3 regions of the Pseudomonas sp. B21-031 genome follow, and region 1 is predicted to be linked to each of the others. Evidence: riboswitches for the same ligand, from Rfam matches in the RefSeq annotation. Region 1 holds a riboswitch; each other region holds the start of a gene.
What was found. Region 1 has a riboswitch for cobalamin ahead of LOY53_RS09495 (ABC transporter substrate-binding protein). Riboswitches for the same ligand answer to the same signal wherever they lie in the genome.
Positions count from the first base shown of each region.

Region 1 (7,893 bases):
CTGACGCCGGAAGTGAACCTTGCAGTCAACGCCAACAACCTGCTCGACAAGAAGTACTGGGTTGCCGGCTTCAACCAGCTCAATGGCAGCAACAACTACGGCGAACCCCGCAACTTCATGTTGACGGTCAAGTACACGCCTGAGTTTTAAAACGCAGCACGCATCACTCGGTCAACGGCCATTGCGCAAGGGGCCAGTACACACCCTTGCGCGATTCATACAGGGCGAAGTGCCGCGCGGCCAGGAAGAACTCCGGCGCCGTGGCGGCCTCCGGCGGCTGGCCGCGGTAGTCCCTGGACAAGGTCAGGTGCGGGCGGTATTCACGGCTCGCCGCCTCCACCCCCAAAGGCAGCAGCGCCTGCTGCAAGCCATACACCAGTTGCAGCAAGGCCGGCGGCGTTTGCTGCGGCTCAAGCACCAGCGCACTGGCGCGCGGCCATACCTGCAAACGGTCGAGCAACAGGCGCGGCGCCGCAGCCGGGCGCTTGAGCGCATCGACCGCAGCGCAGATCGAGGGCAGCAAAGCGGTGTCTACATCACCGAGAAACAGCAGCGTCACATGGAAGTTGTCGGCGGGTACCGGCTTGCCGCTGCGCAGGTTCAAGCCGCGCCGCCACTGGGCCAGGGCACGGCGCTGGGCATCGCTGACCGGCAAGGCGAAAAACAGCCGTTTGAAGGGGGCGCCACTGGGGCGAACGTCCTGAACCATGTGATCTCCTTGACATGAAACGTTTGCGCAAGCGCTAGGCCATTACACCTAAGTCGCGCGGTAGTCACGTAACAATAAGTACAAACTGCTTCCATGATTGTTTATGCTGGCCAGCTTATGCCATGGCGCATGGCCATTTTTCGACAAGTAAACGTCCATGAAAATTGCACTCGTACTCCTCTTTGTTCTGTCGATCGCCTATGTTCACCTACGCGGTCGCGTTCGCCACAAGCTGACTCGCCAGCTGGGCGACCACTCCAGTTTTCTGGCCCCGGTCAACAGTTTCCTTTACCTGTTTTCCAAGCATCCGGCCAAGCCCTACTTGCCGGTCGAGGCCTTCCCCGAACTGCAACCGCTGCAGGACCACTGGCAAGAAATTCGTGCCGAGGCCCAGCAGTTGCTCCACGTCGGTGAAATCAAGAAATCCGAGAACTACGATGACGTCGGTTTCAACTCATTCTTCAAGACCGGTTGGAAGCGCTTCTACCTGAAGTGGTACGGCGAAAGCCACCCCTCGGCCATGACCCTGTGCCCACGCACCACCGAACTGCTGCAAGGCATCGGCACGGTCAAAGCTGCGATGTTCGCGACCCTGCCACCGGGCGCCAAGCTGGTGCGCCACCGCGACCCGTATGCCGGCTCCTACCGCTACCACCTGGGCCTGGACACGCCGAACGATGACGGTTGCTATATCGACGTGGACGGCGAGAAGTACTCGTGGCGCGACGGTGAGGGCGTGATCTTCGACGAAACCTACATCCATTACGCGGCCAACACCACCGACCACAACCGCATCATCCTATTCTGCGATGTCGAGCGCCCGCTCAAGTACCGCTGGGCAACGGCGTTCAACCGCTGGTTCAGCCGCAACGTGATGGCCGCCGCCGCCGCGCCCAACGATGCCAACGACAAGACCGGTGGCATCAACCGGCTGTTCACCCGCATTTACAAGATCCGCGAACGCGGCAAGGCGCTGAAAAAGCGCAATCGCATGCGCTACTACCTGGAAAAATGGGCGGTGGTGGCTGCACTGGTGCTGGTGTTCATCTACATCTGATTCAGCGCTGCCTGTGCCGTCGGTGCAGGCAGCAGATGCCCTCGCCTTTTTCGACTAGCCTGAAAGCTCCACTCGCAACCACCCCAAGGTGAAGACGATGAGCATGATGGACTGGGACGCCTACCGTAAGCAGTTGATGGCCGGCATCGGCGATCTCAAGCAGTTGTCTCCCGACACCGTGGCCGGCTACATGACCGCCAGCGGTGCGGGCGCCAAGACCAACCACCTGGACGCCAAGACCCGCGAACTGATCTCCCTCGCGGTGGCCGTGACCACCCGTTGTGACGGCTGCATCGCCGTGCATTCGCAGCAGGCGGTGAAACACGGCGCCAGCCGCGAAGAGATTGCCGAAGCCCTTGGCGTAGCGGTGGCGATGAACGCCGGCGCCGCATTGGTGTACTCGGCACGCGCCATGGACGCAGTGGGCAAGGCCAACGGCTGACCCTGCGTGGCGTCGCCGCCCTTGCGCGACGGCGCCGCGCCACCCAGACTTGGCGGTCCAGCCATTGCAGGAACCACCATGATCCACATTCGCCCCATGACGCCCGAGGACTTCGAGCGTTTCTGGCCCACCTTCCAGGCCATTGTCCTGGCCCGTGAAACCTACGCCTTCGACCCTGCCCTGAGCTTCGACCAGGCCCGCCAGTTGTGGCTGGAGATGCCCCTTCGCACCTGGGTAGCAGAGGACGACGGTGAGCTGCTGGGTTCCTACTACCTCAAAGCCAATGCTGCCGGCCCCGGGGCCCATGTAGGTAACTGCGGTTACATGGTCTGCGAGGCGGCGCGTGGCCGTGGGGTGGCCCGGATGATGTGCGAGCATTCGCAAAAGCTGGCGCGCCAGGAGGGGTTTCTGGCGCTGCAGTTCAATTCGGTCGTGGCCAGCAACGAAGTGGCCGTGGCGCTGTGGCACAAGCTCGGTTTCGAAACGGTCGGCCGCCTGCCCAAGGCATTCAGACATGGCCGGCTGGGCTTGGTGGATTGCCTGGTGATGTACAAGTGGCTGGCGGATGAGCCGGTGGTGGAAAAACCGCCACTGTTGATCGGGCGCAAGAACATCGAAGCCCGCGTGTCGCGCCGCCGGGGGCGTTAGCCGACGGTAGGAGCAGCCTTGTGCTGCTAAAAGGTCAACGCATGCATCATGCGGGTCATCGCCTGCAATGGCCCCTTCGCAGCGCAAGGCTGCTCCTACACAAACCGCGGTGTTGGCAAATCGCTGCTTAGAACGCCAAGCCGACCTTGAAGCCAAACTCATCACGCTTGAGTTTGGTGTTGTCCGCCACGGGCGAGTCGCCATCCAGCTTGTATTCGGTGCGGGTATAGTAGACCCCCGCCTGTACCGGCATGCCGCCCTGCTGGTTCATCAGCAGGGTGACCTCGGCATAGGGGTTGGTGCGGTCTTTAAGGTCCACGGTGTCACTGCCGAAATCATCGACCTTCAGGCGCGCACGACCATCAAGGGTATGGCGCGCGCCCACCTCCACGCGCAGGGTCGACGCATCGAATTGATGGTTGTAACCCAAGGCCGCCTTGGCGAAGGGCGACTTGACCGTGAGTTTGGTGTCCAGGTCGTTGATTTCGGGCTCGAAGCGCGACCAGCTGTAGCCGCCGCCCACGGTCACATCGACAAAGTTGCGCGCATCCAGTGCAGCACGCCAACCGAGGTCGAGATCGGCCTGGGCTTCCTTGAGTTTGTTGTCATTCTTCTTGCCGTACTTGGCCTCGGCACCGATCTGGTAGATGAAGCCGGACTCGGCGGTCATCTTGTTGCCGAAGGTGGCGAATACACCGCCCTGCCCCAAGTGTTCCTTGTCGGTTTCGCTACCGCCTTCGAATTTGAAGTCGTTGTAGGCACCCAGCAGGCCGAGGGTGAACAGCGGGTCGGTACTGGGCGCTGCGGTGGCCGCCAAAGGCGAAGCGATCAAGGCGAGCAGGCAAGTGTGACGCAGCAGGTGACGAGCGGACATGCGTGAAGTCTCCATGACGTGAAAACAGTGATAACGAGCGGTTCGAGAGACACGCTTTGGAGAAAGTTCGAAAAAATTCATTGAGAGCGTCTGCCTTGAGCTATGCAGTGCCTATGAGATCGAGCGCCGCCCGCGCGGCGCTTCGCAGCACAAGGCTGCTCCCACATCTGTTTCGGGCCAATTATTCCTGGGGCATGGGCGCGCGCAGGCACAGGCGTAACTGGCCCGAAACAACTGTAGGAGCAGCCTTGTGCTGCGAAGCGCCGCGCGAGCGGCGCTCGATCTCATAGGCGCCAACCCCCTCATGCCATGCACCCCCTCCAAATCCCCATTGCTGGCCACCCAATTTAAGTTATAAGATAACGTTTCATTTGACACCTATTCCTACCAGCGACCTTCCATGACTAGCGCCAGCGCCACCCCCACCCTGCTTACCCAGCGCCTGCAGAGCATCGATGCCCTGCGCGGCCTGGTCATCCTGTTCATGCTCCTGGACCACGTCCGCGAGACCTTCTTTCTGCACCGCCAGGTCAGCGACCCGATGGCCATCGACGTCACCGACCCGTCGTTGTTCTTCAGCCGTACCCTGGCCCACCTGTGTGCGCCGGTGTTTGTCCTATTGACTGGCCTTTCGGCCTGGCTGTATGGCGAGAAGTACCAGGGCCGTAGCGATGTCTCGGTCTTTCTGTTCAAACGTGGGCTGTTCCTGGTGGCGCTGGAGTTCACCCTGGTCAACTTCGCCTGGACCTTCCAACTGCCCCCCAGCGTGATCTACCTGCAGGTGATCTGGGCCATCGGCGTGAGCATGATCGCCCTGTCCCTGCTGGTGTGGTTGCCACGGGCAGCGCTGATCGCCCTGGGTGCAATCATCGTTGCCGGGCACAACCTGCTCGACAGCCTGCACTTCGGCGCTGAGTCGGCCCTGCACGTGCCGTGGGCGATCCTACACGACCGTGGCTGGCTGGCGTTCTCCGACCACCTGCGCCTGCGCACCTCCTACCCGGTGCTGCCCTGGATCGGCGTCATCGCCTTGGGCTACGGCCTTGGCCCCTGGTTTGCCCGTGGCAGCGACGCAGGCCAACGCCAGCACCGCCTGCTGCTGGCCGGGGTGATCGCACTGCTTGGTTTTGTCGTGCTGCGCATGCTCAACGGCTACGGCGAGGCACCCTGGAGCGGGTACCCGACGTTGACGCAGACGCTGATGAGCTTCTTCAACATCACCAAGTACCCGCCATCCTTGCTGTTCCTGGCCCTCACCCTGGGCTGTGGCCTGCTGCTGTTGCGCGCCTTCGAGCGTGCCGGCCAGGCCCGCTGGATCAACGCCCTGGCGGTTTACGGTGCAGCACCGATGTTTTTCTACCTGCTGCACCTGTATGTGCTGAAGCTGCTTTACCTGGCCTGCGTCGCGCTGTTCGGCCACAACCAGGTGGATTACTTCGGCTTCGACGGCATCGGCGCCGTTTGGCTGGGCGCCGCCTTGCTCGCCGTGTCGCTGTACCTGCCAGTACGCAGCTTCGCGCGGTTGAAGGCGCGTCGGCGTGACATCACCTGGCTCAAGTACTTCTGAAAAGCGTTTTCACCCGGCTGCCTGATGGTCTACCATGCCGGCCGCCGGTTTCCACCACGGAATTAATAGGGAATCCCAAGCTCGCTAACGCGGGCCAAACGGAACTGCCCCCGCAACTGTAGGTGCCGAGCCTGCTCCATCGATGCCACTGGACAACACTGTCCGGGAAGGCTGGAGCCGGGCCATGACGCACCAGTCAGGAGACCTGCCGGCGCAAAAACACCAACCGGCGGGGTGTCCGGGATGGCCATCTCCACCCTTTTCAGGGTGCTGCCCCCTGCCGTGTGCATGGGGCTCGGCGATGCCTGTCCGTGCGTTCATTCCGTGAACCCTTCGATAGGAGATCGCCCCCTCATGCTGCCTCGTCTTGCCGCTTTGATCGCCGGCCTCGGCCTCACCAGCCTGGCCCAGGCTGCCGCCACCCACTACCCACTCACGGTCGACAACTGCGGCATGCCGCAGACCTTCGCCCACGCGCCCGAGCGTGCAGTGACCATTGGCCAGGCCGGCACCGAGATGCTCTACGCACTGGGGCTGGGCGACAAGCTGGCCGGTACCTCGCTGTGGTTCAACAACGTGCTGCCCGAGTACAAGGCGCTGAACGACAAGGTCGAGCGCCTGGCCGACAACGACCCCAGTTTCGAGGCGGTGGTCGGCAAGCGTCCGCAACTGGTGGCCGTACAGTTTGAATGGATGGTCGGCGCACAAGGCGTGGTCGGCACCCGCGAGCAGTTCGACGAGCTGAAGATCCCGACCTACCTGCTGCCGTCGGACTGCGAAGGCAAGGACAACCTGGTGGGGGCCGACGGCACCCGCCTGCAGGCGTTCCAGGTAGACAGCATCTACAAGAGCGTCCACCAGTTGGCCGAAATCTTCGACGTGCAGGACCGCGGCGCCGCGTTGAACGCCGACCTCAAAGGCCGCCTGGACAGTGCCAAGGCGCACTTGGCTGGCAAGGATTTGTCGAACACCTCGGCGCTGTTCTGGTTCTCCAGCGCCGACCTGGATATCGACCCCTACGTCGCCGGCCGCCAAGGGGTGGCTGACTTCATGCTGCGTACCCTGGGGGTGCGCAATGTGGTCGAGTCCACCGAAGAATGGCCGACCGTGGGCTGGGAAACCCTGGCCAAGGCCAACCCGACCTGGTTGATCATCGCCCGCATGGACCGTCGCCGCTTCCCGGCAGACGACTACCAGAAAAAGCTCGAATTCCTGCGCAACGACCCGGTTACCCGCAACATGGACGCAGTGAAGAACGACCGCATCATCGTCCTCGACGCCGACGCCATGCAGGCCGGCATCCGCCTGTTCCGTGGCCTGCAGACGCTGTCGACGGCGTTCGCCAGCGGTAAAGCAGCCCAGTGATGAGCCGCCTGTTGCCCTACAGTGCACTGGCCCTGGCAGCCCTGTGTGTCGCGCTGGTGGCCGGCACGGCGATCGGCGAGAGCAACCTGGGGCCGAACGTGGTCTACCAGGTGCTGGCCAATCACCTGTGGCAGGCCGGTTACCTGGTCGACCCGATCGATGCCGGTATTGTCTGGAACTACCGCCTGACCCGCACCCTGGTCGCCGCCGCCTGTGGCGCCGGGCTGGCCACGTGTGGCGTGATTCTGCAGGCGCTGCTGCGCAACCCGCTGGCCGAGCCCTACCTGTTGGGGTTGTCGGCCGGTGCGTCGACCGGCGCGGTGCTGGTCGGCCTGCTGGGGCTGGGCAGCGTCGCCCTGAGTATGTCCGGGGGCGCCTTCATCGGCGCGCTGGCGGCGTTTGCGCTGGTGCTGGTGCTGGCCCGCGCCGCTGGGCCGAGCAGCAACAACGCCCAGGTGATACTCGCCGGCATCGCTGGCTCGCAACTGTTCACTGCGCTGACCGCGTTTCTCATCACCAAGTCGGCCACCGCCGAGCAGGCGCGCGGCATTCTGTTTTGGCTGCTGGGCAACCTCAGTGGCGTGCGCTGGCCGTCCGTGTGGCTGGCCTTGCCGGTGGCACTGTTCGGGCTGGTGGTGTGCCTGTGGCATCGCCGCGCGCTGGATGCCTTTACCTTCGGCGCCGACTCGGCCGCGTCGCTGGGGATCCCGGTGCGGCGCACCCAGTTGTTGCTGATCAGTTGTGCCGCCCTGGTGACGGCGGTGATGGTGTCCATCGTCGGCGCCATCGGTTTTGTCGGGCTGGTCATCCCCCACGCCCTGCGGCTGCTGCTCGGGCCTGGGCATAGCCGCCTGCTGCCGGCCAGTGCGCTGGGCGGCGCACTGTTCCTGATCAGCGCCGATATCTTGTCGCGCACGCTGATCCCAGGCCAGGTGATCCCGGTGGGCGTGGTGACCGCGCTGATCGGCGCGCCAGTGTTCGCGCTGATTCTGGTCAGCAGAAGGGGGCGCCCATGACCGTCATGGCCAACGTGAAGATTGCCCCCCTGGCCTGCCAGGGCTTAGGGCTGCAGCTGGGCGGCAACCCTGTGCTGCGCGACATCGAGCTAACCGTTATCCCCGGCGAAACGCTGGGCATCGTCGGTCCTAACGGCTCGGGCAAGTCCTCTTTGCTCAAACTGCTGGCGGGCCTGCGCAAGCCTGACAGTGGCCGTGTCGAGCTGCTGGGCGAG
Region 1 is NZ_CP087181.1:2,106,708-2,114,600, reverse strand. It holds gene LOY53_RS09530 (TonB-dependent receptor) at 1-150, shown strand, start outside; gene thpR (RNA 2',3'-cyclic phosphodiesterase) at 164-709, opposite strand; gene lpxO (lipid A hydroxylase LpxO) at 867-1,766, shown strand; gene LOY53_RS09515 (carboxymuconolactone decarboxylase family protein) at 1,864-2,208, shown strand; gene LOY53_RS09510 (GNAT family N-acetyltransferase) at 2,287-2,856, shown strand; gene LOY53_RS09505 (outer membrane beta-barrel protein) at 2,984-3,730, opposite strand; gene LOY53_RS09500 (DUF1624 domain-containing protein) at 4,131-5,297, shown strand; cobalamin riboswitch at 5,326-5,525, shown strand; gene LOY53_RS09495 (ABC transporter substrate-binding protein) at 5,652-6,662, shown strand; gene LOY53_RS09490 (iron ABC transporter permease) at 6,662-7,678, shown strand; gene LOY53_RS09485 (ABC transporter ATP-binding protein) at 7,684-7,893, shown strand, end outside.

Region 2 (7,893 bases), 1.5 Mb from region 1:
TACTGGCCGTAAACCGACAGGTCCTCAGTCAGCGCGAACACCAGACCGGCGCGCCAGTTGTCGCCAGACAAGCTGCGATCGGTGCGGGTATCGGCATCCAGGTCGTCGCGGTTCAGGTGCACCTGGTCGCGGCGTGCACCGGTGATCAACGACAGGCGCTCGGTGAGTTGCGTGCGGTTTTCGGCGAACAGCGAGAACTGCTTGGCCTGGTTGGCTTCGCGCGAGCGGTAAGGGTCGTTGCTGATGTACTCGCCCCCACCGGAACCGGACAACGGCACGGTATCGGTCAGGGTGTTGCCGAAGTCGTGCTTGCGCACGAAACGGATCGTGTTGTAGTCGGCGCCCACCACGGTCTGGCTGTCCAGGCCGAACAGCGAATGTTGCAGGGTGAACGACTGGCGATCGCCAAGCTGTTCCTGGGTCTGCTTGATGCTGATGAAGCTGCTGCGCCGCACCTGGTCGCCTGGTAGCCAGGTGTAGGTCTCGGCGTTGCGCCAGCGGCGCTGGGCCTTGAGGAAGTACAGCTGGTTGCTGGCGGTGAAGTTGTCGTTGATCACCCAGTCGGTGACCAGCCGCGTCGACTGGTCGTTGTAATGCACCTTGGCGTTGTCGACGTTGTAGTTATGATCGCGCAGCGACTCGCGGTAATGACCGTCCACCAACGGCGTCCCCATGTACTGCTGCGGGTCCTGGTCACCGTAGTCGTGGCTGAGGGTGAAGCTCAGTTCATCGCTGGGCTGCCAGCGCAGCGCGCCACTGATGGCGACGCTCTGCGAATCGCCCCGGTCGACCCAGCCGTTGCTGGCCAGCTTGTTGAGGTTCAGGCGGTAGCTCAAGGTGTCGGTCAGCGAGCCGCCGCTGTCCAAGGCCATCTGCCGACGGTCATCCGAACCGTAGCCCAGGCGCAGGTGATTGCGGATTTCGCCTTCAAAAGGCTTCTTCGGCACGACGTTGACCACCGCACCGGTGGCGCCCTCCCCGTACAACACCGAGGCCGGGCCGCGCAGCACATCGATGCGCTCGACCGACCAGGTATCGACCGGGAAGGTCACGGTGCCGGCGCCCACGTACAGCCGGGTACCGTCGTACAACTGCATGGTCGAGCTGTGCCCGGTGAAGCCGCGGGCCGACAAGGCCGTGCCGCCGTTACCGGGGGTGCCGATGAAGGTGATGCCGGGTGAACGGGTGACCGCGTCCTGCACCGTGGCGTTGTTGCGCGTAAGGATTTGCTCGGCACTGATACTGGTCACGCTGGCCGGCGTTTCCAGCGGCGTCAGGCCAAGCCGCGAGCCACTGGTGCCTGGGGTATGCAAGTCGGGCTGAGGGTTGTGCTCGGCCGTGCCGGTAATGTCCGTGGCCGGTAGCGCCAGGGCGTTGTCCGCCTCGGCGGCGTGGGCAGCAACAGAGAGAAACACACAGGGCACCAGGCTGGCGTGCAGCAGCGTACCTGGCAGAGAACTGAACAGCGAATAACGGGACATGTCGTTCCACTTGAAGCAGGAATGAAAGAATCCCGGAGGGAACAACGCAAAGAGGAATCGCGGGCGAGCACGCCCACGGAAACCGGCCTGCGCCCGCCCACCGCGGGTTTGCCAAACGATGCTTCAGGCCGGTCTCCGGGCTCGCGAGGGTCATGAAGCATTCACCTTCCCATGCCAGGGCACAGTGGTGTCTTGAATGCTTCGCTCGCATACCGTTGCGGGGGCAGCGCCGGACTGATCATCGAACGATGACGAACCGGCTTCCCGTTTCACCCCATGCACGGCGGCAGGGGGCACCTGAAACAGGCGCGCAGATGACCATCAAAAGGCCGCTGCGTCAACCGGCTTATGGCAAACAGGTCGCCTGAACTCGCCACTTCAGGCCCTGGGCGAACGCGTCACGGTTCAATCATCGCCGGGGCTTTCTACTGCCTTTTCTGGCGCGGCATTTTGTAACGTTCAGTAAGAAGTTTTTGCATGGACATCATTCCCACCACTCTTTAGCCTTACGCCTCCGTCGAAGTGGGGACCCCGTGTGAAGCAGCAGTCAGCTAAACGAACGCCCGCCCTCTGGGGCATTCTCATGGTCGCCGCAAGCCTCTGCGCACACGCAGACAGCACCCCCCAACAAAGCCCGACGCTGGTGTATTCCTGGCCCGTTAACGCAGGCCCACTCGACCCACGCGGCTACTCGCCCAATCAGATGTACGCCCAGGCCATGGTGTATGAACCGCTGGTGCGTTACACCTCGGCGGGCACGGTAGAGCCGTGGTTGGCACAGGCTTGGCAAGTCTCCGACGATGGCAAGACCTACACCTTCAACTTGCGAGATGGCGTGCGCTTCAGTGACGGCACGCCATTCGACGCTGCAGCTGCCAAGGCCAACCTGGATGCCGTCCTGGCCAATAGCCAACGCCATCGCTGGATGGAGCTGGTCACCACCCTCGACCACATCGAAGCCCTTGACCGGCTGACCTTGCGCCTGGTGCTCAAGCACCCGTACTACCCAACGCTGATGGAACTGGCCCAAGTGCGCCCGCTGCGCTTCGGCTCCCCACAGGCCAAACCTGGCGAACCCGCCGGCACCGGCCCATGGATGCGCGTCGAATCGCGCTTGGGCGAGTATGACCGCTTTGCCCGCAACCCCTTTTACTGGGGCGCAAAGCCGGCCTATGGTGAGGTGCTGGTAAACGTCATCCCTGATCCCAACAGCCGCGCGCTGGCCCTGCAGGCCGGCGAGCTCGAGCTGATTCAAGGGGCCGCCGGCGAGATTACCGCCGGCACCTTCGTGCGCCTGCGCGACCAAGGCTTCGCCACCGCCCTCTCGGCACCGCTGGCTACCCGCACCCTGGCGATGAACACCGGGCACGGCGCCACCCGTGACCTGGCCGTGCGTCAAGCGATCAACCAGGCGGTGAACAAGCAGGCCATCATCGACAAGATTCTGTATGGCCTCGAGCCCCGTGCCGATACCCTGTTCGCCAGCAACATGCCCTATGCCGACATCGGCCTGAAACCCTACGCCTACGACCCTGCCCAAGCCGCTCGCGAACTTGACGCTGCCGGCTGGACCCTGACGGCAGGCACGACGGTACGTAGCAAGGCCGGTGAACCGCTGTCGATCGAACTGGTGTTCCTCGGCACCAGCGCGCTGCAGAAGAGCCTGGCCGAAGTGCTGCAAGGCGAGCTGGCTAACGTCGGCATGCGCATCGAGCTGCGTGCGGTCGAAGAAGGTGGGCTGGTCCGGCGCCAGCGCGATGGCGACTTCGGCATGATCTTCGCCGACACCTGGGGAGCGCCCTACGACCCGCACTCCTTTGTCAGCTCCATGCGCTATGCCGGCCATGCCGACTACATGGCGCAGCGCGGTTTGGCGATCAAGGACGAACTGGACCAACGCATTGGCCAGGTACTGGCAAGTACCGACGCGCAGCAACGCGCCGAACAGTACCGGTTCATCCTCACCACCCTGCATGAGCAAGCCGTGTACCTGCCGATTTCCTACCTTACCGCCATCAGCGTTCGCCGCGACTCCGTTGCCCATGTGCAATTCGGCAGCACGCTGTTCGACGTGCCGTTCGAAGCCATGACACCGAAGCAGGGAAACTGACATGCTGCGCTATATCCTGTTGCGGCTGGCACTGCTGGTACCGGTAATGCTCGGTGTTTCACTGCTGGTCTTCGTGCTGCTGCACCTGGGCAGCACCGACCCGGCCCTGGACTACCTTCGCCTGTCGCACATCCCGCCGACTGACGCGGCCATTGCCGAAGTCCGCCATACGTTGGGGCTCGACCGGCCGTTGCTTGAGCAGTACCTGACCTGGCTCGGGAAGGCCGTGCAGCTGGACTTCGGTATTTCATACCTCACGGGGCGGCCGGTGCTCGACGACCTCCTTTACTACCTGCCCGCTACCTTGCAACTGGGCGGCCTGGCCCTGGCCTGCACGCTGCTGCTGTCGATTCCGCTTGGCTTGGTTGCTGCGCGCTGGCAAGGGCGCTGGCCCGATCACGCCGTCCGCGCGGTGACGTTCCTGGGTGTCTCGATGCCCAACTTCTGGTTGGCGTTTCTGCTGATTGCGCTGTTTTCCCTTTGGCTGGGCTGGCTACCGCCACTGGGCCGCGGCAGTGCCGGGCATCTGGTGATGCCGGTACTGGCGATTGCCCTGATGTCGATGTCGATCAACGCCCGCCTGTTGCGGGCAAGCCTGCTGGAGGCCAGCGGCCAGCGTTATGTCACCTACGCCCGTGCTCGCGGGCTGCCCGAGCGCCGGGTATGGCGTGACCACGTACTGCGCAACGCCTGGCTACCCTTCGTCACGGCCACTGGTATGCACATCGGGGAATTGATCGGCGGGGCACTGGTAATCGAGACCATCTTCGCCTGGCCCGGCGTAGGCCGCTTCGCGGTGTCGGCGGTGCTCAACCGCGACTTTCCGGTCATGCAATGCTTCACCCTGCTGCTGACAGGCCTGCTGATGGTTTGCAACCTGGTGGTGGATGTCTGTTATGCCTGGCTCGACCCTCGCAGCCGTCTTGAAGGGGTCGACGCATGAGTGTACTGGCCATCTTCCGTCGCGCTACGCTGGCCGGCCAGGCCAACCTGATTGCTGGGCTGGTACTGGTCACCGTGCTCTGCATGTTGGCCGTGTTTGGCCAATGGCTTGCCCCGCACGACCCGGACCTGGTCGACCTCGGCCGACGCCTGCTGCCACCGGACAGCAGCCACTGGCTGGGCACCGACCACCTTGGCCGCGACGTGCTGTCCCGGTTGATCGTCGGCACACGGCTGTCGCTGGGCAGCGTAATGCTGACACTGGCGCTGGTGCTGTTTCTGGGCTTGCTGGTGGGCGGGGTGTCCGGTTTTGTCGGTGGCAAGGTCGACCTGCTGCTGATGCGCCTGTGCGACATGTTCATGACCTTCCCCACGCTGGTGCTGGCGTTCTTCTTCGTCACCCTGCTGGGTACTGGCCTGAGCAACGTGATCATTGCCATCGCCCTGTCGCACTGGGCATGGTATGCGCGCATGGTACGCGGCATGGTCATCGCCCAACGCGGCCGCGAATACGTGATGGCATCACGCCTGGCCGGTGCCTCACGTTGGGCGCGGCTGCGCCAGCATGTGCTGCCGAACATTGCCGGCCCCTTGCTGGTGCTGGCCACGATGGACATCGGGCACATGATGCTGCATGTCTCGGGGCTGTCCTTCCTCGGCCTTGGCGTCACCCCGCCCAGTGCCGAATGGGGGGTGATGATCAACGATGCCAAGGAGTTCATCTGGACCCAGCCGCAACTGCTGCTGTTGCCCGGGCTGATGATCTTCTTCTCGGTGATGGCGTTCAACCTGCTGGGCGATGCGTTGCGTGATCGTCTGGACCCAACCCAGGAGGCTCATTGAATGCCAGTATCGACGTTACAGCTCAAAGGCCTGTGTATCGAAGGGCGTGCTGGCGTGTTGGTGGACGACGTCGACCTGCAGCTGCGCCGCGGTGAAGTCTGTGCCCTGGTCGGTCACAGCGGATCGGGCAAATCGCTCAGTTGCCTGGGCTTGCTTGACGTGCTGCCGCCAGGCCTGCGCCGTACACGCGGCCAGTTGCTGCACGATGGCAAGCCATTGGCGGCCGATCAGGTGCGTGGGCAGCTTGCCAGCCTGATCCTGCAGAACCCACGCAGTGCATTCAACCCTGTGCGCAACATGGCTAGCCATGCCCAGGAGACCCTGAAACTGCGAGGGGTCGTCGGCAGCGCTGCACGTACGCGCATGGATGAATGCCTGGAGGCCGTCGGGTTGGATGACCGCAATCGGGTCCTGCAGTCGTTCGCGTTCCAGCTCAGCGGCGGCATGTTGCAGCGCATGATGATCGCCCTTGCGCTCATGGCCGAAAGCCCCTTTCTGCTGGCGGACGAGCCCACCAGCGACCTCGACGCCGTGAGCCAGGCACGCTTTCTCGACCTGCTCATGAAGCTGGTGCAGCAGCACAGGCTTGGCGTGCTGTTGGTGACCCATGACATGGGGGTGGTTGCCCGCTGCGCCGACCATGTCGCGGTGATGGAAGCGGGGCGCGTCGTCGAGCGGCAAACAGTGCATGGCCTGTTCGATCAACCGGCCAGCGCCACCGCCCGCACCCTGCTTGAAGCCCATCAGCTACTGAACGGGAGCCAGCCATGAGCCTGCTGCACGTTAACCAACTCGGGCATGGCTACCGTTCCGGAGGGCTACTGAGCAGACGCGGCTGGCTGCAGGTGCTCGACGGCATTGAGCTTGAGTTGCAGCCCGGTGAGTCGCTTGGCCTGCTCGGCAGCAGCGGCAGCGGCAAGAGCACGCTTGCTCGGTTACTGCTCGGCCTGGAGAAACCCGCGTGTGGCCAGGTGACATTTGCCGGCCAAGAGGTCAGCCGACTGCGCGGCGGTGACGCCCGTGCTTTCTTGCGCGCCGTTCAGTTGGTCCTCCAGGACGCGCCCAGCGCGTTCAACCCGCAACGCAGCATCGGCTGGAGCATTGCCGAGCCGTTGCGTCACCTGAGCGAGCTGGGCGAAGCTGCACGCAACGCCCGTACCGTGGAGCTCCTAGAGCACATGGGCCTGCGCAGCGAGCATGCCGAGCGCCTGCCGCACCAACTCAGTGGCGGCCAGCTGCAGCGCGCCAATATCGCCCGCGCGTTGGCCATCTCACCCAAACTGGTGATACTGGACGAGGCCTTGTCAAACCTGGACCGGGTGTTGCAACTGCAGCTGCTGCAGCGCCTGGATGCACTTCGACGCGAGCACGGCACCGCGTTCTTGCTGATCACCCATGACCTGAGCCTGGTGCGCTACTTCTGCCAGCGGGTGGTCGTGTTGGACGCCGGGCGCATCATCGAGGAGCGTCAGATAGACGGTAGGCTTTCGTTCGATCACGCCGTTGGCAAGCAGCTACAGGCCGCAGTACTGCCGGTGCGGCCAACAATGCGCGAGCCTGAGGCAGGGTCGCCGGCCGCCTTGTCACCTGCGGCAGTTCGGGCGACGACTAGACTGAGTGTCTGACCCAGCCGGTGGCTAGCAAAGCTGCCTGCCTGCGCCAGCCCCAGAGTCCGACGCCGTGGAGGCACTGCGCACATGAGCTTCATCGTCTGGGTGGCCATGCTCGGCGCAGTCTTGTTGCTGCTGGCGTTGACCTCCTCTTACCTGCGCTGGATCCCGGTCACAACCTCGGTCGTGTGCCTGGCCCTGGGCGTCGCGCTTGGCCCCGGTGGCCTCGGCTTGCTGCAACTCGAGCTGCCCGATGCGCACGGCTGGATGGAGCACCTGACCGAGGTCGCCGTGCTGTTTTCCCTGTTTGTCAGCGGCCTCAAGCTGCGCCTGCCGCTGAGCAGCCGCAGCTGGCGGGTGGCGGTTTTCCTGGCTGGGCCGGTCATGCTGGCTTGCATCGCCGGGGTCAGCCTGGTGCTGCATTACGGCCTGAACCTGGGCTGGGGGGTGTCGGTGTTGATTGGCGCCATCCTGGCCCCGACCGATCCGGTGCTGGCCACCTTGGTCCAGGTCAATGACGCGCAGGACTACGACCGCGTGCGTTTCAGCCTGTCGGGTGAAGCAGGGCTCAACGATGGGGTCGCCTTTCCGTTCGTAATCCTGGGCTTGCTGCTTGTGCAGGGCGCAGCAGGCAGCCAATGGCTGACTGACTGGCTGTGGCAAGACGTGCTGTGGGCGGTGCCCGCCGGCTTGCTCAGCGGTTATTGGCTGGGGCGCGGCCTAGGGCACCTGACCCTGTACCTGCGCACCCGGCACGAGGACAGCACCCTCTCGCCCAACGACTACCTGGCGCTGGCGCTGATCGCGATGGCTTACGTGGTGGCCGACCTGATCCATGGCTATGGGTTTCTCGCGGTGTTTGCTGCCGGGCTGGGCCTACGACAGGCCGAAGTGCATGCCAGCCCCA
Region 2 is NZ_CP087181.1:3,578,460-3,586,352, forward strand. It holds gene LOY53_RS15735 (TonB-dependent siderophore receptor) at 1-1,481, opposite strand, end outside; cobalamin riboswitch at 1,590-1,797, opposite strand; gene nikA (nickel ABC transporter substrate-binding protein) at 2,017-3,591, shown strand; gene nikB (nickel ABC transporter permease subunit NikB) at 3,593-4,534, shown strand; gene nikC (nickel ABC transporter permease subunit NikC) at 4,531-5,376, shown strand; gene nikD (nickel import ATP-binding protein NikD) at 5,377-6,147, shown strand; gene nikE (nickel import ATP-binding protein NikE) at 6,144-7,001, shown strand; gene LOY53_RS15765 (sodium:proton antiporter) at 7,074-7,893, shown strand, end outside.
Region 2: it holds a riboswitch for cobalamin, as region 1 does, so the genes downstream of both, LOY53_RS15735 (TonB-dependent siderophore receptor) here and LOY53_RS09495 (ABC transporter substrate-binding protein) in region 1, are expected to answer to the same signal.

Region 3 (7,893 bases), 640 kb from region 1:
TTGGAGCTGCCGAGTACCAGCTGGCCGCGTTGCTGCAGCCATTGGCGGTCCTGGTCGCTCAGTTGCAGGGGCGGCGCGGCGCTGATCGAGCGCGCCAGCAAATGCCGTGGTTCGCTGTCGGCGAACAACCCGGGAGAACTGGCCATGCCGATGGCCAACAGGATGCTCGCCAGCAGGCGCGTCATGGCGGCTGGGCTCAGTTGACGCTGTTGCGTTTGGCCAGATCGACCATTTCTACCAACGACTCTGTCTTGAGCTTGTCCATGATGCGGCCCCGGTAGGTGCTGATGGTTTTGGCACTGAGGTTCATGCAGGTGCCTATATTCTTGTTGTTTTCACCGCGTGCAAGGCGCCGCAACACTTCCATTTCGCGATTGGACAAGCTGTCCAGCCGTATCGATTCACTCTCCAGTGAATTGCTGTTGACCGACATCTGCGGGAAGGTCGAGTAACCTTTTACCAGGGCCTTGAGCGCAAACAGCAGGGCCTCGTGGTCTTCGTCCTTGGTGACGAAGGCGCCAATGCCGGCATCCAGGCAGCGCCTCACGTACAGGTCGGTGGCCTGCCCGGTCAGCACCATGATCTTGGGCACTGGCTCCAGGCACTGAAGGCGCTTGATGACCTCCATTCCGTCCAGACCGGGCAAGCCAATGTCCAGCAGCACCACGTCCGGCCGCAGTTCGCGTGCTACCTGAGCCACTTCGCTGCCATTGGCAACTTCACCCACAACGCGAAAGCGCTCCCGCTCGAGCAGCAGGCGCAGGGAGAGCCGGACAATTGGGTGGTCGTCGACGATCAGGACGGTAGTCATGAAGAAAACTCCTGTAGGGGTGTGGTCCGCTTCCTGGAACACTCAGGAATACGTCTGCAAGCGGGTTTATCGGAAGCGCTGCAAGATACGGCCATTCCCTACGTTTGGTAATGCCGAGTATAGAGTTGTTGAATAACCCTGTATGTGTTGTTGAAAATTCCTACAAAAAACAGGGATAGGCATCGCCCGCGTGGCGTGGCGATGCCTATTTGTAAACGGCCGTTAGGCGCAAGCGGTGTGAGGTTTGCGCACGCGCTGGGTCGAGGCGGGGTTGTTGGCCAGTGCTTGGCCGACCCGTGGCGGGCGTGCCAGCAACTGGCCGGAGCAGTTGGGGCAGCGGCCGTGTAGGCGGGTGTCGGCGCAGGCACGGCAGAAGGTGCATTCGAAAGAGCAGATCAATGCGTCTGGGCTATCACCCGGCAGGTCAGCGTCGCAGCACTCGCAATTGGGTCGTAATTCCAGCATTGGCGTAGCTCCAGGTGGCAGGGGGAGCCCTGAGTCTGCTACGCCAGCGCCAACGCTGGCAATGCTCAGTCGCCTGGGCGATAGAGGTGCGCGTGCCCGGCACGGTACAGGGCCGACTCGGCGAAGGGCGTTTCCCCCAGCACATGGCCGACAAGAATCAGCGCAGTGCGGCGAAAATCCTTCAGCGCCACGCGCTCGACGATATCGTCAAGGGTGCCCCGCACCCAGTCCTGGTCCGGCCAGGTGGCGCGATGGACCACGGCAACCGGGCATTGCGGGCCGTAGTGCGGCAACAGTTCGCTGACAATACGCGGCAAGTTTTTTACGCCCAGGTGGATGGCCAAGGTGCTGCCATGGCGTGCCAGGTCGGCCAGTTGCTCGCCGGGCGGCATCGGCGAAGTGTCGCCAAAGCGCGTGAGAATCACCGTTTGCGACACCTGCGGCAAGGTCAGCTCGCAGCCCAGCAGGGCCGCACTGGCGGCCGTGGCAGTGACGCCTGGGATGATCTGGTAGTCAATGCCCAGCTCACGCAGGTGGCGGATCTGCTCGCCGATTGCGCCATACAGGCTCGGGTCACCGCTGTGCACACGGGCGACGTCCTGGCCTTGCGCGTGTGCCGTGCGCATCGCACTGATGATCTGTTCCAGGTGCAGTTCGGCGCTGTTGATCACGGTCACGGCCTGGTGGCCTTCGAGCACAGCCGCAGGGACCAGCGAGCCGGCATAGATGATCACTGGGCACTGGCGGATCAGGCGCTGGCCCTTGACCGTGATCAGTTCCGGGTCGCCGGGGCCGGCGCCAATGAAGTAGACCGTCATGGAAAGTCCTTGCAATGAAAGGGATGCTGCGATTATCGCCCGCAGGCCAGGGCGAGGGTAGCCGGCCCGAGCACTTGGCGTGTGACCCGCAGCCGGGCTGTGCCGAGGTGCTGGCTGGCCATGGCCAGCGCCGCGCTTTCAGCGACGCCCCAACAACCGCTGTGCGCATGGGCGATGGCCGAGCGATGGCTGAGCAGGGGTTCATAGGGCTGAAGTTGCCCGGCATCGTACAGCAGCAAGGGCAGGCCTAGGCGTTTTGCAAGCTGCTGCAGGCCAGGTTCGTCGACCTTAAGGGCGATGCTGGCGATACCGCGCAGTGCTGACAGCGCCAAGCCATGGTCAGCCAAGGCTTGGCGCAGCAGGTTTTCGAGGGTGTCCGCCGGGCAACCCCGGCGGCAGCCAAAGCCGGCGTACAGCGCCGGCAGGGTGGCGTCTAAAACCATCAGGCCTGGCTGGAGCGGCGGTACAGCCACGCGCTGAACAGGCCCAGGGCGAGCCAGAAGGCGGCGTTTGTCAGCCAGCTGGCGACCTTGAACTGGGCTTCCAGGGCTTCAGGGGCGAGGCTTTGATGCACCTCAGGTTGCGGTGCACCGATGACATGCGGCAGTACCAGTAGCACGGCGCCTAGCGCTTTCACCAGCCAGTGGCGGGCAAATACCAACAGGGCCAGGCCCAGTGCGGTTGCGCTTGCAGTGCCGATCCACCAGGCCTGGCGTTGCCCCAGGTCAGCGGCAGCGGTGCCCGGCAGCTCGGGCGGCAGGCCCAGGGTCGGGGCCAGGCAGAACACGGCGAACCCCGCCAGGCCCCACAGGGCGCCGGTGGCCGCGCGCTTGGGTTCACGCAGGCTGTACAGGGCGACCAGTATCAGCGCGAAGCCGACCGCTACCACCAGGTTGCCCCCGGTGGTGGACAGCACGCGTTGCCAGCCGTCTTCAGGCGACCAGGCTTCTGCGCTGTGTTCATGGGCAGCGGCCCCTTCGGCGCCGTGTTCGTGATGTTCGGCAACAGGGGCTGCGGATTCGTAGGTTTCTGCTTCAAGGATCAACGGGGCAACCCAGAAGTTTTGCAGCAGGGTCAGCAGCAAGGCCGCAAGCAGCCCGCTGAAGCCCGCGGTACGGGCAATGCGCATGATCATGGGGCGTACTCAGTGGCAGGGGAAGGCGGCGCTGTGGCGGGTGTCGTGCGCCGCGTTGTGCACGGCTTCGATGTGCGAGAAGCCGGCAAAGTACACCAGGCACAGGCCCAGCAGGCTGGCGCCGACGGCGATGACGACACGCTGACTGAGGGTGACGGGGGTGGCAATGCTGTGTTTGGCGCTGGTGACGGGCATGACGCGTTCCTCTGCTTTTTGTGGGCAATGGGCAAGCGCGGCAGCCCCGAACGTGATCCGCCCAGGGGAATGCGACAGCGCCCGCCCACCGCGGGGTGTTCATGAACGTCAGGCCGGTCTCCGGGCTCACGAGGAGGAGCAGGGCTCCTGAAAAGCGCCCCTTCCCATGCCAGATGATGCGGCACAGTGGTCTAGACGCTTCGCTCGCTTACCGTTGCGGGGGCAGCACCGGCTTGGTCGCGCCCTAGTCGAGGGCCTACGACGCACCGGTTTCCCGTTTCACCCCCTGAGGGGCACCTGAACGCGAGGCATTAGGAGACCACGAGGCAGGTTTTCCGTCAATTGCACAGCGGTGTGCGCGTGAAAAGTATTTCAGAAGTTGTAGGTTAGCAATTTTCGGGTTTTGCAGTGCCTGTGAGTTCCAGCGCCGCCCGTGCGGCGCTCGGCCTCACAGGCGCCAAAAAAATCCAGCCATGCACTAAGCCGTCCGCGCGCTACGTCCAGCCTCCCGCTGCGCCACCAACCCGCGAATCCGCGGAATCAGTTCCTGCCCATACTCCACCGCATCGCGCAACTGATCGAACCCGCGGAACAGGAAGGTGCTAACCCCCAGGTCGTAGTACGCCAGCGCCGCCTCAGCCACCTGGTCCGCCGTCCCTACCAGCGACGTCGAGTTGCCTGCGCCACCGCCCAACGCGGCAATCTCGGTCCACAGCCGGGTGTCATGCACCTTGCGCTGGCTGGCCAACTGCAACAGGCGCTCTGAGCCGGTGTTGCTCTTGCCGAAGTTCTTCTCGCGGCGGTTGCCCTGGCGGAGGCCGATGCGCGTCTGCGCATCGGCCAGAATGCGCTCGGCACGGTCCCAGGCTTGCTCCTCGGTAGCCCCCAGGATCGGCCGCAGCGACAGGCTGAAGCGGATGTGCTTTTCACGCCCATAACGGGCCGCAGCCTTGCGCACTTTGGCAATACGCTCGCGCACCTGCTCCAGCGGTTCGCCCCACATCATGTACACGTCGGCATGCTTGGCCGCGACTTCGACGGCTGCATCCGAAGCACCGGAGAAGTAGATGGGCAGCGGCTGCACGGGCTTGACCAGGGTCAGGTTGTCTTCGACCCGGTAGTGCGTGCCGTTATGGTCGAAGGGTTCGGTGCGGGTCCAGGTGTCGCGCAGCACCTGCAGGTACTCGTCGGTACGGGCATAGCGGGCGTCCTTGTCGAGGAAGTCGCCGTCGCGCTGCAGGTCGCCGCTGTCGCCGCCGGTGATGACGTTGATCGAGGCGCGACCACGGCTCAACTGGTCAAGGGTGGCGAACTGGCGAGCGGCGAAGGTCGGGGCCTGAAAGCCCGGGCGGTGTGCGACCAGCAGGCCGATGCGCTCGGTCAGTGCGGCGACGTAGCTGGCCAGGATCAGCGAGTCGGGTGCGCTGGTGTTGACCGCCAGCAGCGCCTTGTCGAAGCCGCCGTACTCCTGGGCCTGGGAGAATGCCTTGATGAAGTCAAGGTCGACCAGCGGGCCGCGTGGTGCCTGTGATTCGCTACCTTCCTGGGGGCCAATGAGGCCAATGAATTCGAGGCTCATGGAACAGAACTCCTTGTTGGGGTGGGGTCAGGCAACGGCCGGCTGGGTGCGGCGCTGGGTGTTGCGGTTTTCCGGCACGCTGAGGCCGAAGTTGTCGCGCAGGGTGGTGCCGGTGTAGGCGCTGCGCACCAGGCCACGGGCCTGCAGCAGCGGCACCACCTGCTCGGTGAAGGACTGCAGGCCGTCGGGGAGCAGCGCGTTGATGATGAAACCGTCGGCGGCGCCCTGTTCGAACCAGTGCTGCAGGGCATCGGCCACCTGTGCCGGGGTGCCAACGAAGTCGCGGCGGGGGCGCGAGAAGCGCAGCGCCAATTCGCGCAGGGTCAGGCCTTCGTCGCGGGCCAGTTGCTTGAGCTGGTCCGAGGTGCCCTTGTGGCTGTCGTTGCCCAAGGTGCCGAGGTCGGGGAAGGGCGCGTCCAGGTCATGCTGACTGAAGTCGTAGTCGTTGAACGGGCGGCCAAGGGCGACCAGTGCGTCCTCGATGCTTACCAGGTCCACGGCCTGCTGGTAGCGCTGCTCGACTTCCTCGGCGTCACGGCCAACGATAGGGCGGATGCCGGGCAGGATGAACAGCGCGTCGGGGTTGCGACCATGGCGTGAGGCGCGTTGCTTGAGGTCTTGGTAATAGGCATGGGCGTCGTCGAACGACTCGGGGCTGACGAAGAGGGCATCGGCGTTCTGTGCCGCGAAGTTGCGACCCTCTTCTGACACGCCAGCCTGGAAGATCAGCGGTTGGCCCTGCGGTGAACGTTGGATGTTCAGCGGGCCCTTGACCTTGAAGAACTCGCCCTGGTGGCCCAAGGTGTGCAGTTTGGCCGGGTCGAAGAACTGCCCGCTTTGTTTGTCACGGGTGAAGGCGTCGTCTTCCCACGAGTCCCACAACCCCTTGACCACGTCCACGTGCTCGCGAGCAATTCTGTAGCGCACAGCATGGGGCGGGTGTTCGGCCTTGCCGAAATTGTCGGCGGTACCCGAAAGCCAGGAAGTGACCACGTTCCAGCCGGCGCGCCCGCCGCTGATAAGGTCCAGCGAGGCGAACTGGCGCGCCACCTGAAACGGCTCGGTGTAGCTGACGGTGACCGTGGCCACCAGGCCGATGTGGTCGGTTACCGCAGCCAATGCCGAGAGGATGGTCAGCGGCTCGAAACGGTTGAGGTAGTGAGGGCTGGAGCGGGCGTGGATGTGCAGGCTGTCGGCGATGAAGGCGAAGTCGAACTTCGCCGCCTCGGCCAACTTCGCCTGTTGTTTGTAGAAACCAAAATTGACGCTGGCATCGGCAAGCGCCTGAGGGTGGCGCCATTCGCCCCAGCCGTGGCCGACGCCATGGATCATGGCGCCCAGGCGGATCTGTCGTTTGCTCATGGGAATACCTGTGGGTTGTGCTGCAAATGGAATCGATACCGCCATGCGTCACCGCGCGCGGGGGCGCCGGTGAAGCAGGGTGAGTGATAGGGAAGGGGCATGCGTGCAAGGCTCCTGGCGTGGTCGTGGTGGACGGCCTCCGCCAGGAATGGGGTCGGTCTGGAGTGACCTTAGCGGGTATGGGGTAAGGTTGTGAAAGGCTTTGTGGTTCTATGCTAATTATGTTTTTCAGGTATTTACAGATCTTATTTAGATGCAAATAAATAATATTGAGTCATGGCTTATGCTGCGACTTTGTGCCCAGGGATGGCCGCGATCAGTTCACGGGTATAGTCACTCGTTGGCCGATCGAACACCTCGTCTACCGTACCTTGCTCCACCACCTGCCCTTGGCGCAGCACCAGTACGTGGTCTGCCATGCTCGCCACCACTGCCAGATCATGGGACACCAGCACATAGGCGATCCCCAGTTCGCGTTGCAGCTCATCGAGCAGCGCCAGGATCTGCGCCTGCACCGAGACATCCAGTGCACTGACCGGCTCGTCGAGCAACAGCAGCTCGGGTTGCAGGGCCAATGCCCGGGCAATGGCCACGCGCTGGCGCTGGCCACCGGACAGCTCGCGGGGCAGGCGGTCCAGGTAGCTGACGGGCAGGTGCACGCGTTCGATCAGCTCACGGGCCGCCTGCTCCAGCGCGGGGCCTTTGAGCAGGCCGAACGACACCAGGGGCTCGACGATGCTGTCGAACACCGTGAAACGGGGGTCAAGGGCCGCGAACGGGTTTTGCTGGACCAGTTGCATGCGCTGGCGCAAGGGCCGAAACGCACGCCAGCCAAGGCCGGTAACGTCCACTTGGTCGAACAGAATGCGGCCTTGGCTGGGCGCCTCCAGGCCGAGCGCGAGGCGCAGGGCGGTGCTTTTGCCAGAGCCGGACTCGCCGACGATGGCCAAGGTCTGCCCTGGGTGCACCTGCAGGCTGAGGCCCTGCAGGGCGACGAAGCGGTTGTGCTGGCCCTTTGTCTTCGGCAACTCGAATGTCTTGCCGATACCTTCCAGGCTCAGGATCGGTTGCGTACCTGGCGCCAACGGCCCTGGCCGCCGGCGATGGGTAAAGGCGGGCGCTGCAGCAAGCAAGTCACGCGTATAGGGGTGCTGTGGTGCCTGAACGACGAGGCGAGGCGGGCCTTGCTCGACCAGTTCACCCTGTTTCATCACCAGCAAGCGGTCGGCGCGGTCGGTGGCCACGCCCAGGTCATGGGTGATGATCAGCAGCGAGATGCCCCGTTCGGCCACCAGCCGTTGCAGGTGATCGAGGATCTTGCGTTGCACCGTCACGTCCAGCGCGCTGGTGGGTTCGTCAGCGATGATCAGGCGCGGGGTGCCGGCCAGGGCAATGGCGATCAGTACCCGTTGGCGCATGCCGCCCGACAGTTCGTGCGGGTATTGGCGTGCGCGCAGGGCCGGCTGGTCCAGGCCGACCTGGCCCAGCAGCGCCAGCACATCGGCGTCGAGGCTGCGGTAACGGCGGC
Region 3 is NZ_CP087181.1:2,743,216-2,751,108, forward strand. It holds gene LOY53_RS12160 (transporter substrate-binding domain-containing protein) at 1-185, opposite strand, end outside; gene LOY53_RS12165 (response regulator transcription factor) at 197-811, opposite strand; gene LOY53_RS12170 (DUF1272 domain-containing protein) at 1,034-1,276, opposite strand; gene cobM (precorrin-4 C(11)-methyltransferase) at 1,342-2,094, opposite strand; gene LOY53_RS12180 (cobalamin biosynthesis protein) at 2,127-2,519, opposite strand; gene LOY53_RS12185 (CbtA family protein) at 2,537-3,229, opposite strand; gene LOY53_RS12190 (CbtB-domain containing protein) at 3,239-3,424, opposite strand; cobalamin riboswitch at 3,518-3,740, opposite strand; gene LOY53_RS12195 (LLM class flavin-dependent oxidoreductase) at 3,903-5,003, opposite strand; gene LOY53_RS12200 (LLM class flavin-dependent oxidoreductase) at 5,031-6,365, opposite strand; gene LOY53_RS12205 (ABC transporter ATP-binding protein) at 6,647-7,893, opposite strand, start outside.
Region 3: it holds a riboswitch for cobalamin, as region 1 does, so the genes downstream of both, LOY53_RS12190 (CbtB-domain containing protein) here and LOY53_RS09495 (ABC transporter substrate-binding protein) in region 1, are expected to answer to the same signal.